3 regions of the Oribacterium sp. oral taxon 108 str. F0425 genome follow, and region 2 is predicted to be linked to each of the others. Evidence: predicted binding sites of a transcription regulator. Region 2 holds the regulator's gene; each other region holds the start of a gene.
The links. The regulator HrcA, encoded in region 2, represses chaperone genes, less so after heat shock. The targets are predictions, from matches to a motif close to TGTTAGCACTCNNNNNNNNNGAGTGCTAACA.

Region 1: the regulator HrcA is predicted to act here: its motif matches at 1,413-1,443, upstream of clpB (ATP-dependent chaperone ClpB).
Region 3: the regulator HrcA is predicted to act here: its motif matches at 2,101-2,131, upstream of HMPREF9124_RS02110 (Hsp20/alpha crystallin family protein).

The regions. Positions count from the first base shown of each region.
Region 1 is NZ_AFIH01000001.1:160,557-163,839, reverse strand. Features, by position in the region: gene clpB (ATP-dependent chaperone ClpB) at 1-1,365, opposite strand, end outside; gene HMPREF9124_RS00775 (TIM-barrel domain-containing protein) at 1,553-3,283, opposite strand, start outside.
Region 2 is NZ_AFIH01000001.1:1,081,897-1,085,179, reverse strand. Features, by position in the region: gene dnaK (molecular chaperone DnaK) at 1-14, opposite strand, end outside; gene grpE (nucleotide exchange factor GrpE) at 173-853, opposite strand; gene hrcA (heat-inducible transcriptional repressor HrcA) at 866-1,927, opposite strand; gene mtaB (tRNA (N(6)-L-threonylcarbamoyladenosine(37)-C(2))-methylthiotransferase MtaB) at 2,027-3,283, opposite strand, start outside.
Region 3 is NZ_AFIH01000001.1:410,829-414,111, reverse strand. Features, by position in the region: gene HMPREF9124_RS02120 (prolyl-tRNA synthetase associated domain-containing protein) at 1-238, opposite strand, end outside; gene HMPREF9124_RS02115 (CPBP family intramembrane glutamic endopeptidase) at 460-1,341, shown strand; gene HMPREF9124_RS02110 (Hsp20/alpha crystallin family protein) at 1,506-1,955, opposite strand; partial or broken gene HMPREF9124_RS12915 (amidohydrolase family protein) at 2,509-3,283, opposite strand, start outside.

The DNA of each region.
Region 1 (3,283 bases), 920 kb from region 2:
ATTGAACTTATCCCGAAGCTCGGAAAGCTCCTTTTGCAGAGCTACGAGTCTTTCCTTCGAAAGCTGGTCGTCCTCTTTTTTCAGCGCAAGCTCTTCAATCTGCAGCTGCATAATCTTTCTCTGCTGCTCGTCCATTTCTTCCGGCATGGAATCCATTTCCGTCTTAATCATGGCACAGGCCTCATCCACAAGGTCTATTGCCTTATCCGGAAGGAAACGGTCGGAGATGTAACGGTCGGAAAGCGTCGCCGCCGCAACGAGTGCGGTATCCGTGATTTTTACGCCGTGGAAGACTTCATAGCGCTCCTTTATACCTCTTAAGATGGAAATGGTATCTTCCACCGTCGGCTCGTCCACCATAACCGGCTGGAAACGACGTTCAAGAGCGGCATCCTTTTCAATGTATTTTCTATATTCATCGAGGGTTGTCGCACCGATACAGTGCAGCTCGCCTCTGGCAAGAAGCGGCTTCAACAGATTTCCGGCGTCCATGGAACCCTCGGTTTTTCCTGCGCCGACGATATTGTGAATTTCATCGATAAAGAGGATAATCTCGCCTTCGGACTTTGTGACATCATCCAGAACTGCCTTCAGTCTTTCTTCAAATTCTCCTCTGTACTTTGCACCGGCAATGAGAGAGCCCATATCGAGCGCAAAGATTTTCTTATTCTTCAAAGATTCGGGCACATCGCCTTTTGCAATTCGCTGTGCGAGCCCCTCTACTGCTGCCGTCTTTCCGACACCGGGTTCTCCGATTAAACAGGGGTTATTCTTCTGCTTTCGGGAGAGGATTCGGATAATGTTTCGGATTTCTTCATCCCGACCGATAATCGGGTCGAACTTCTGCTGACTTGCCCGCTCCACCATTTCATATCCGTATTTGTTTAAGGCATCATAAGTGCCTTCCGGGTTATCCGTCATAACCTTCTGATTTCCCCGAACGGAGGAGAGCGCAGAAAGGAACTTCTCCTTGGTGATGCCGAACTCTTTAAACAGCTCCCGAATCGTCTTATCTCCGTCCTTTAGAAGGGCAAGGAAAATATGCTCTACGGACACATACTCGTCTCCCATGGCTTTCGCGTGATCCTCCGCATTCATGACGACCTTATTCGCGTCCTGGGAAAAGTACTGCTGGCCTCCGGAAACCTTGGGAAGTGCATTGATTTTCTCTTCCACCGCTCTTGTAAAGCTATCCAGCGGAATACCCATTTTCTGTAGAAGCTTCGCAATCAGGCTGTCCTCCACTTGAAGAAGGCTTAAGAGCAAATGCACCTGCTCCAGTGCCTGATTCCCGTGATCCATCGCAATCTTCTGGCTGTTATTGATACTCTCTACCGACTTTTGTGTAAAACGATTTATATTCATACTCACTACCTCACTTTTTCTCTAAGATAAGTCTATTATAAACGTATTGTTAGCACTGTCAAGTGATGAGTGCTAATTTATTGTGAAAAGTCTGTGAAAACTAAAGTCTGTGAAATCTAAACTGTTTGAGCAGAGAAGTACACTTCAAAAAAAGCGACAGCTTTCGCCATCGCTTTACTTTATCGTTTTACGAAACCGTAATGACAATATCCTCTTCCGGCATAAGTCGAATTACGAGAGCTCCGTCTTCTCTAAGGAAGAATCCCGCCTCATAGCGGAGGGCATTTACGGAAGGAAGCTTCTTTAAGGGTTCTCCGTTCAGTCGAATTTCGCAACAATTCTTTTTTGCCTCCTTCTCTTTCAAGAAATCGGCCAAACCGGGAAGAAGGAGATAAGAAAACTCTTTCATTTTATGCATAACAATCTCCCAATCTCCCTCTTTTTTCCGGAAGAAATAAGGCAAAGCGGAATCCTCCTCGCTTGTATGACTCTCCGCTTCAGGAAGGGCTACAAGGAGTACTTTTTTCCTTTCGGCACTCATACTTTCTCCAAGATTCAAGTCTCCGTTTAGCTCTAAGGGAATGAAAGAGCCTTCCTTAATATATACCGGAATCTTCTCAATAGGCACTTTTTTTACATTACTCTTTCCCCCCTGCACAATCTCTCGAAAATCAAAGAAGTTGATCCATTTTCCTTTTGGAAAATAAATCTCCCGTTCCTCTTTTTCCTCATGGACAGGTGCCACCAAAAGGGATTTCCCATACATATATTCATCCTCAACGGCTATCGCTTTCTTATCCCCGGGGAAAGCCATAGGAAGCGATTGCATCATGGGCATTCCATCGCGGTGTGCTAGCTGAGCCGTCTGAACACTATAAGGTAAAAGATTCTCTCTCAGCCAAGCGTAATGTTTATAAAGCCTTACCGTATAGTCGCTATAAACCCAAGGCTCTCTAGGCTGTGTTCCGTGATAGCGCATAATCGGGCAAAATGTAGCAAATTCAGTCCATCGAATGTAGCTTTCCTCATCACAAAGTCCGTCATATCCGCCCGCGTCCACACCCCAGAATGGAAGACCGGAGGCTCCGGCGCTCAGTCCTCCATGAATAGAATAAGTAAGGCCTCTGAATCCGGATAACTGATCTCCGCCAAATTGACAGGCATAGCTTTGGGTTCCCGCTGCAGCAGACCGGGAGAAAAGAACATGATCTTCTCCTCGATACTTCAAAAACAGCTTTCGATAGGCTTCCGTATACGCCGTTGCATAGGCATTATGCATTTCATCGCCCTTACGGCCGTCATAAAATACTGCTTCATCCGGTGTGATTTCTCCGAAGTCCACCATTGTTCCGTCAAAGCCCGCATCCATCCTGTCTTTCCACTCCGCTTCCAAAAGCTCCATAGCACGCGGGTGAGAGAAATCAATTTCCGACGGGAGTTTTTTACTTCCTGTATAGAAGGGCGTCCTGGTAATCGGCAGCTCTTCCCTCGGACAGTTCGGTAAATACGCAGCAGCTTCCTCCTCTCCGATATGAGAAAACTGCCACGAAAATACACGGATTCCCCGCTGATGAGCAAAGTCAGCAATCTGATATAACTCTTCCTTATTATAGTGGTCTCCAAACTTCCATCCTGCGCCTTCCGCATACAAGCCGGAATGAGGGATATCCAGATTTTGGAAGCGGTTAATAACCCCTTCCATTTCCTTTACCACATCATGCGTGGGGCCATCTCCCCATCTGCCTACTCCGCCGCCTGCCCAGGGCTCAAAAACCCATTCCGGCGGAAGGAGCGGCTTCCCGGTAAGCTCCGTATAGGCATTCATATTTTCTGCAGGGCTTCCGGTAAATATCGTGAAGTCCGTTTTCTCTCCCATGGTAGAAACTCTTAAGCCATGATATTCTCTTCCGCTGTCCAC
Region 2 (3,283 bases):
ATAATCTTTCCCATATTCTTACTCTCCTTTTTCTATTCTAAATTTGATTTCTTGCTTTACTTTATGGAAAAAGCTCTTTTAAAAGCTTATTCGTCTGTTTATACACTACTTCATCTTTACAGCAGTTTTTCTTCACATCGGTTTTTCTTTACATCGATTCTTTATCTTCGCCTTACTTCTTTACCTTCACCATGGAGTGGCGAACCACATTTCCGCGGTAGGTATAGCCTTTTTGCAAATCGGCAGTTACGGTATCTTCTTCCGCATCTCCCTCTTCTTCCGTCATAACGGCATTGTGGAGCGCAGGATCGAACTTCTGTCCTACAGCCTCAATTGCCTGAATATCACAATCTGAAAACATTTTCTGAATCTGCTTATAAATTCCTTCCACACCCTTTGCAAAAGAGTTTTCTTTCTCTTCCTCCGGGATATGTTCCAAGGCTCTCTCAAAGTTATCCACTACAGGAAGAAGTTGCTCGATAATGCTCTTTGCGCCAAGTTCAAACATCTGCGCCTTTTCCTTCTCGGAACGCTTTCGGAAGTTTTCGTATTCCGCCAAGGTGCGAAGATATTTATCTTTCAGCTGTAAAAGCTCCGCATTCTCCTCTTTTTCGGAATTTTCCTTTCCGGAAGAAGCCTCCTCCGAATCCTCTCCTAAAGTCTGTGTAGAAGAAGTCTGTTCTTCGCCAGGCACTTCCTGCTCCCCTGCATTCCCGGAGCAATTCTCCGTACTGCATTCCTCCGCGGTTTTTACACCTTCGGAAGACGCCTCCTTTGTGCATTCCCTTCCTTGCTCGCCGCCTTCGTGCGACTGCCTCTTCCATTTCTCGTCTTCATTATGCTTCTTTGACACAACGTCTCCTTCCTATTGCAAGGGAATCTCTCCCATTTCCTGTATTAATCTGCTCAAGGTATCCAGTACCTTTTCATAATCCATTCGCTTCGGTCCGATTACCCCGATTGTACCGTGCATTCCGTTTCCAAGCCGGTACTTTGCCGTAACCAGTGCACAGTCTGCCATATCCTGCAGGGGGCTTTCTTTTCCGATATAAACCTGAATACTCTTGTTGTCCTCTTCTTTCTCTTCCGCTTCCTGTAAAAGACCGGCAAGTTCCTCCTTGGACTCCAAAGCAAAAATCAACTTGGATGCATTTTCCGAATCCATAAGCTCCGGATACTTGAAAATGTTCGTAGCGCCCGAGGTATAGATTTCCACATCCTGCTCATCGGTACGAAGCATACTTTCCAAGCTTTGAAGAAGGAGTCCCATCGTCTTTCTGTGCCGGCTCCTATCCAGGAGTGTCCGAATGTATTCTTCCGTAATCTCTTCCACACTGTGTCCGCCCAGAACATCGTTTAAAAGAAGGTTAATGGAGAGAATCGCATTCTGCTCTAAATCCTCATCAATGTCCACGGTCATCGTCTTAATGATATTTCCCTCGAACATCAGAAGAAAGAGAAGTTTTCCCTTTTCCACCAGAGAAATCTGTAAGAACTTAATCCTGTTCTTCTCCATCCTGGGTCCGGAAACAAGTGCCGTATAATGAGTATCGCTCGCTATATTCCTAACCAGAGACTGTAGGGCGGATTCGAGCTTCTCAATCCTGTCAAACATCGAACTTCGAACATCCGATAAATCTCTCTCCTGCTTCTCCATCAACTGGTCTACATAGAAGCGATAACCCTTGTCGGAAGGAACTCTTCCTGCGGAAGTGTGAGGCTGTAAAATATAGCCCATCTCTTCCAAATCACTCATCTCATTCCGAATTGTCGCGGAACTTAAGTTCAGACCGGAGTACTTGCTAATGGTTCGGGATCCTACCGGCTCACCGGTCTCTAAATAGTTCTTGATTATCGTTGTCAATATAATAAGCTTTCTCTGATCCACAAGACCACCTTCCTCCTTTTTGGATTTATTGGCACTCATATATATCGAGTGCTAACACATGTTCATAATATACCCCTCGGAAAAGAGATTGTCAAGAATTTTCCCGAGGGGATTTGTGAATTTCCTATGAACTTGTATTTATTCTGAAAAGAGCTTTCCAAGCAGGCTTTCTTCCATGGCTTTCTCCGCAAGCACCGGATAAACCCCTCCGATTTCTAATGCACTGTCTTTCTGCAGAGGGATATAAAACCGAATGTATTCTTTATTAAAACCGGTGTAATACGTTTCCCCCTCAAGTTCGCGAACTTCCTCTATTAAGACCTCCGACCTTTTGCCGATAAACTGCTTCCGAAACTTTTCCGAATCCTTAAGGGCAAGGTCTAAGAGAATCTTCGAGCGTTCCTTCTTGACCTTTTCCGTAATCTGTCCCTGCATCTCGTCTGCACGGGTTCCCTTCCTGCGGGAATATTTGAAAATATGCAGGTCGTAGAAGCTGATTTCTTCGATGAAGTCCCTTGACTCCTGAAAATCCTCTTCCGTCTCGCCGGGGAATCCCACAATCACATCCGTGGTAATGGCCGCGAGCGGAAAGGCTATTCGAATACAGTCCACCGCCTCTTTAAACTCCTCTTTCGTATAATGTCGGTTCATTTCCTTCAAGGTCTTCGCCGCCCCGCTTTGCAGGGAAAGATGAAAGTGGGGACAGATTCCGTCCACAGCCCTTAGGCGGGAAACGAAGTTCTCCGTGATGACTCTGGGCTCTAAGCTCCCCAGACGTATCCTCTTTATAGAAGGGATTTCTCCGATTTTTTCAATGAGAGAAATGAGCGCCTCTCCGCTTTCTGCCATTTTACTGGCATATTCATAGGAAAGATTTTGAAAATCCAAGCCGTAAGAAGAAAGGTGTATTCCCGTAAGCACGATTTCGGAAATACCTTCCTGCCCCAGGTGTTCTATTTCCTGAAGGCAGTCCTCTATCTTCCTGCTCCGAATTCTGCCTCTCACATAGGGGATAATGCAATACGCACAAAATTGGTTGCAACCGTCTTGAATCTTTACAAAGGCGCGACTTCTGTCCAAGGGCTTTGAAAGAAAAAGATTCTCATACTCTCCTTCTTCTTTGACAGGAGGCAAATAGTCTTCGATCTTGCCGTCATTTTCCAACATGGCATCCCGATAGGCTTTGATCAGCTCTACAATTTTCCCTTTGCCGCTGTTTCCGATCAGAATATCGATTCCCTTATCTTTTTTCAGTTCCTCCTTCTTTCCTTCCACATAGCAGCCTGTCGCAATCACAAGAGCATCCGGATTCCGTTCCTTTGCCTGGTGAATCATTTGTCTGGATTTTCTGTCTGCAATGTTCGTTACGGAGCAGGTATTAATAAGGTAGATATC
Region 3 (3,283 bases), 670 kb from region 2:
GAAGGTAATAAAAGCTGTGTTTACTATTGGTAAGGAAAAGATTTTTACAAACCTTCGCCCCCAAAGCATTGGAAACCTCCTCGCAATCCTCCATGGTATGGGCTTCTGCATGATCCGCGCGTTCATAGGAGATTCCCAGTTTGTCTAAATAATCATAAACCGCGATTTCCTTCCGGCTTCTTCCTTCGTCAATCTCCGGCCTTCCCTTTTCCACAGTTAATTTCATCTTAATTTCCATCCCCTTCCTGAATTGCAAGATTCCTTCTATATAATATACGCTAATTATCTATCTTTTGAGAACAAGAAATCTTGCATAGGCAACAAATACTGTTCATTAAATTTACTTAATTTAATAGAGTTCTTGTGTAAAAGGAAGGAATAGACTATATTTTCTCTAATATAAAAATAGATTGGGTCGATAGAAAAAAGATTCGTTTTATAAATGTAAGGGAGAAAAAAATGGAAACTAAAATATTTGATAAGAAAAAACTGCTCTTTTTATTCCTGCCTTTTGCGGTCATCATAATCTATGATATCATCGGAAACTTTATTACGGGAGCACTCTTTTGGGTTTTGGATTTGTTCCGTATTTCATTTGACTGGGTGAATAACACCCCCGCCTTTTTGGATGCTTTTCTGGCGACATGTTTATCTATTATTCTTTATATTTTTTATCGGAAGGTCTTTCCGCGGAAAAAGGCGGAAATCCAAATTGCCCCATGGCAAGGAATATTATTTTCCGTCGTAATCGGTTTCGGCGCAGGCGGATTGTCCACCATCTGGCTTAACTTGGTTGACTTAGTTGCTTCGCATTTTTCTGCTTTGGGAGAGCAGGCCGAAGCTTTTTCCAGCATGTATGACGACTTGGAGAAAGGCTCCTATATCTGGACCTTCTTAGCGATTGTTGCAATCGGTCCTCTTGTGGAAGAAATTTTATTCAGAGGCGTTATTTTCCGCAGCTTTGAAGAAGCCACAGATCTTCCCTGGTTTCCTCTTCTTTTATCCGGCGTAATGTTCGGAATCTGGCACGGCAGCTTTATTCAGGCTGTATACACTGCCATGATGGGCATTATTTTGGGCTATTATATTAAAAAGACCAGAACGCTCTTTTATGTTGTTCTTGCCCACGCAGTCAACAACTTAAGCGGAACCTTGCCTCCCGCCTTGGATACGGATTTTAACAACAGTCTTATCACCGTACTTTCCTATGTTTGCATTATTCCGATGTTTTGTATTCTTTACTATCTGCACAGACAGGGAAAAATGAAGGCTGAAGAGATCTCCGAATCGGAGCAAAGCCAGGAGGAAGAAGCAGTACAATTCGCAAGCAGCACCTGCTAATCATTTAAAAAACAGCTCTCACCGAATGCAATTTCTTGCTAATCTGTGAGGGCTGTTTCTTTTCTGCATTTTGGGCATAAAAACAGCGTAGCAGCCATAAAACTGCTACGCTTAAAAAGTCTAACTTTCGGGGGGGACACTTCACATGCAAAACAGTCCCATTTTTAACCTTCAATCATAATCGGCTGCTTCTCCGGAAGTTTCTTCTCCCCTTCCTTAGGGAAGGAAAGCTTCAGAACGCCCTGTTCAAACTTTGCTTTTATATCTTCCTGCTTAATGCTGTCACCAACATAAAAGCTTCTTTGCATAGAGCCGGAGTAACGCTCCTGACGAATGAGTTTACCTTTCTCATCCTTCTCTTCTTCATTTAAGCCCTTCACGGCACTGACCTGAAGATAGCCGTCATGCAACTCTACCTTGATATCCTCTTTCTTAAAGCCCGGAAGGTCGATATCCATATCGTACTGTCCGTCCTTTTCATGAACATCCGTCTTCATCAATCTTCCTGCACGGTCTCCGTAAAGCTTATTCTCTACTCTGCCCAGACCTCCGAAACTCGGAAAATCAAACCAATCATCAAATAAATTCTCTCCAAAAATGCTAGGTGCTAACATATCTTTTTCCTCCTTATACTCTTCTTTTGACTTCTAATCTCTTGTCATTTTTTTCAGCAAGGGGAAGAATCTTCATCACTCTGAGAACCTTTAAAGTCCTTGCGGTCTTCTCTGTTCCTCTGCATGATTATGATTATACTCGAATTGTTAGCACTGTCAAGTGTTGAGTGCTAATTTTTTGAGATTTTTTTCAAACCTTGATTTTACGGGGTTTGCAACACTTTTTCTTTCTTATAATCATCACTTTTTCTTGATTTGACACCATTTTGACACCAATTTTTTATTTTTGGTGTCAGCTAATTGCTACGCTATCCAGCCTAGTGATTTCACTCTCAATTCTGGACATCTCACTTACATGGTTGTATACGTCCATCGTCACGTCTATGTGGGCGTGTCCCTGCAAGTCGTCATAGGTTTGTGCAAGCGCAAAGAAACGGCGGCTCTGAAAAACAAAGCCGCTTCATACGTGCGTGAAAATATGTCTGCTCTACGACGACTTTTTTCTTTTGCCGTCGTCCGGCAGATAAGTTATTTATTAAAGAAAGTGGAAATGTTAAATTAGATTTATACGCTCCAACAACTCTAAAATATTTTCCCCCAAAGCCTTTTTGGCTACTGATTGGCTAGGGCTTACAAACTCAATAAGTTGCTTATACAAATATGGCTCACCATAAGGAGCGTCAGAACTATACAGACATCTTTCCGGCAACTCAACTAATGCCATTTTTGTAGCAATAGAAGCAAACGCTGCTGAAAGGTCTAAATAAACGTTTTTATGCTCCTTTGCAAATTTGATTACTTCTATCCAATTAGAGCCACCTAAATGCCCGAAAATAACAGGCACCTCTGGGTACTTTTCGCATAAAGACATTAACTGCTTAATACCGCTTAATGTAACAGGATTAAAAGTATGCACCCAAACAGGGTATAACCTTGTATTCATTATTGCTTGAAATACTGTTTCTAACTGAATAATCTGTTGTTCATTACCGGGAGTAAATTCACCTATCCCACACAAAGAATTAGCGGTAATCTGTGTGTCTATCCAATTCTGTGTTTCCTCTAAACTTAGTGCCAACGGAACAGAACCGAAACCCCAAAAGCGATTAGGATTTTCTTTTATTGCTGTGGTGATTTCTACAATATTTTTTTCAATCGCTTAATATTATCTTCTTTGCTATTTGCTCCTGCAAGAATTTTGTATAATGTGTTCATTTCTGTTTCAAGCTCATTCAGATTGTTTGCTTTTTCGGGGTGCGGAGCAGAACAAAAAAGAATTGCCCTATCTACTCCCGCAGCGTCCATTTTGTCTAACTGCATTTTTGCTG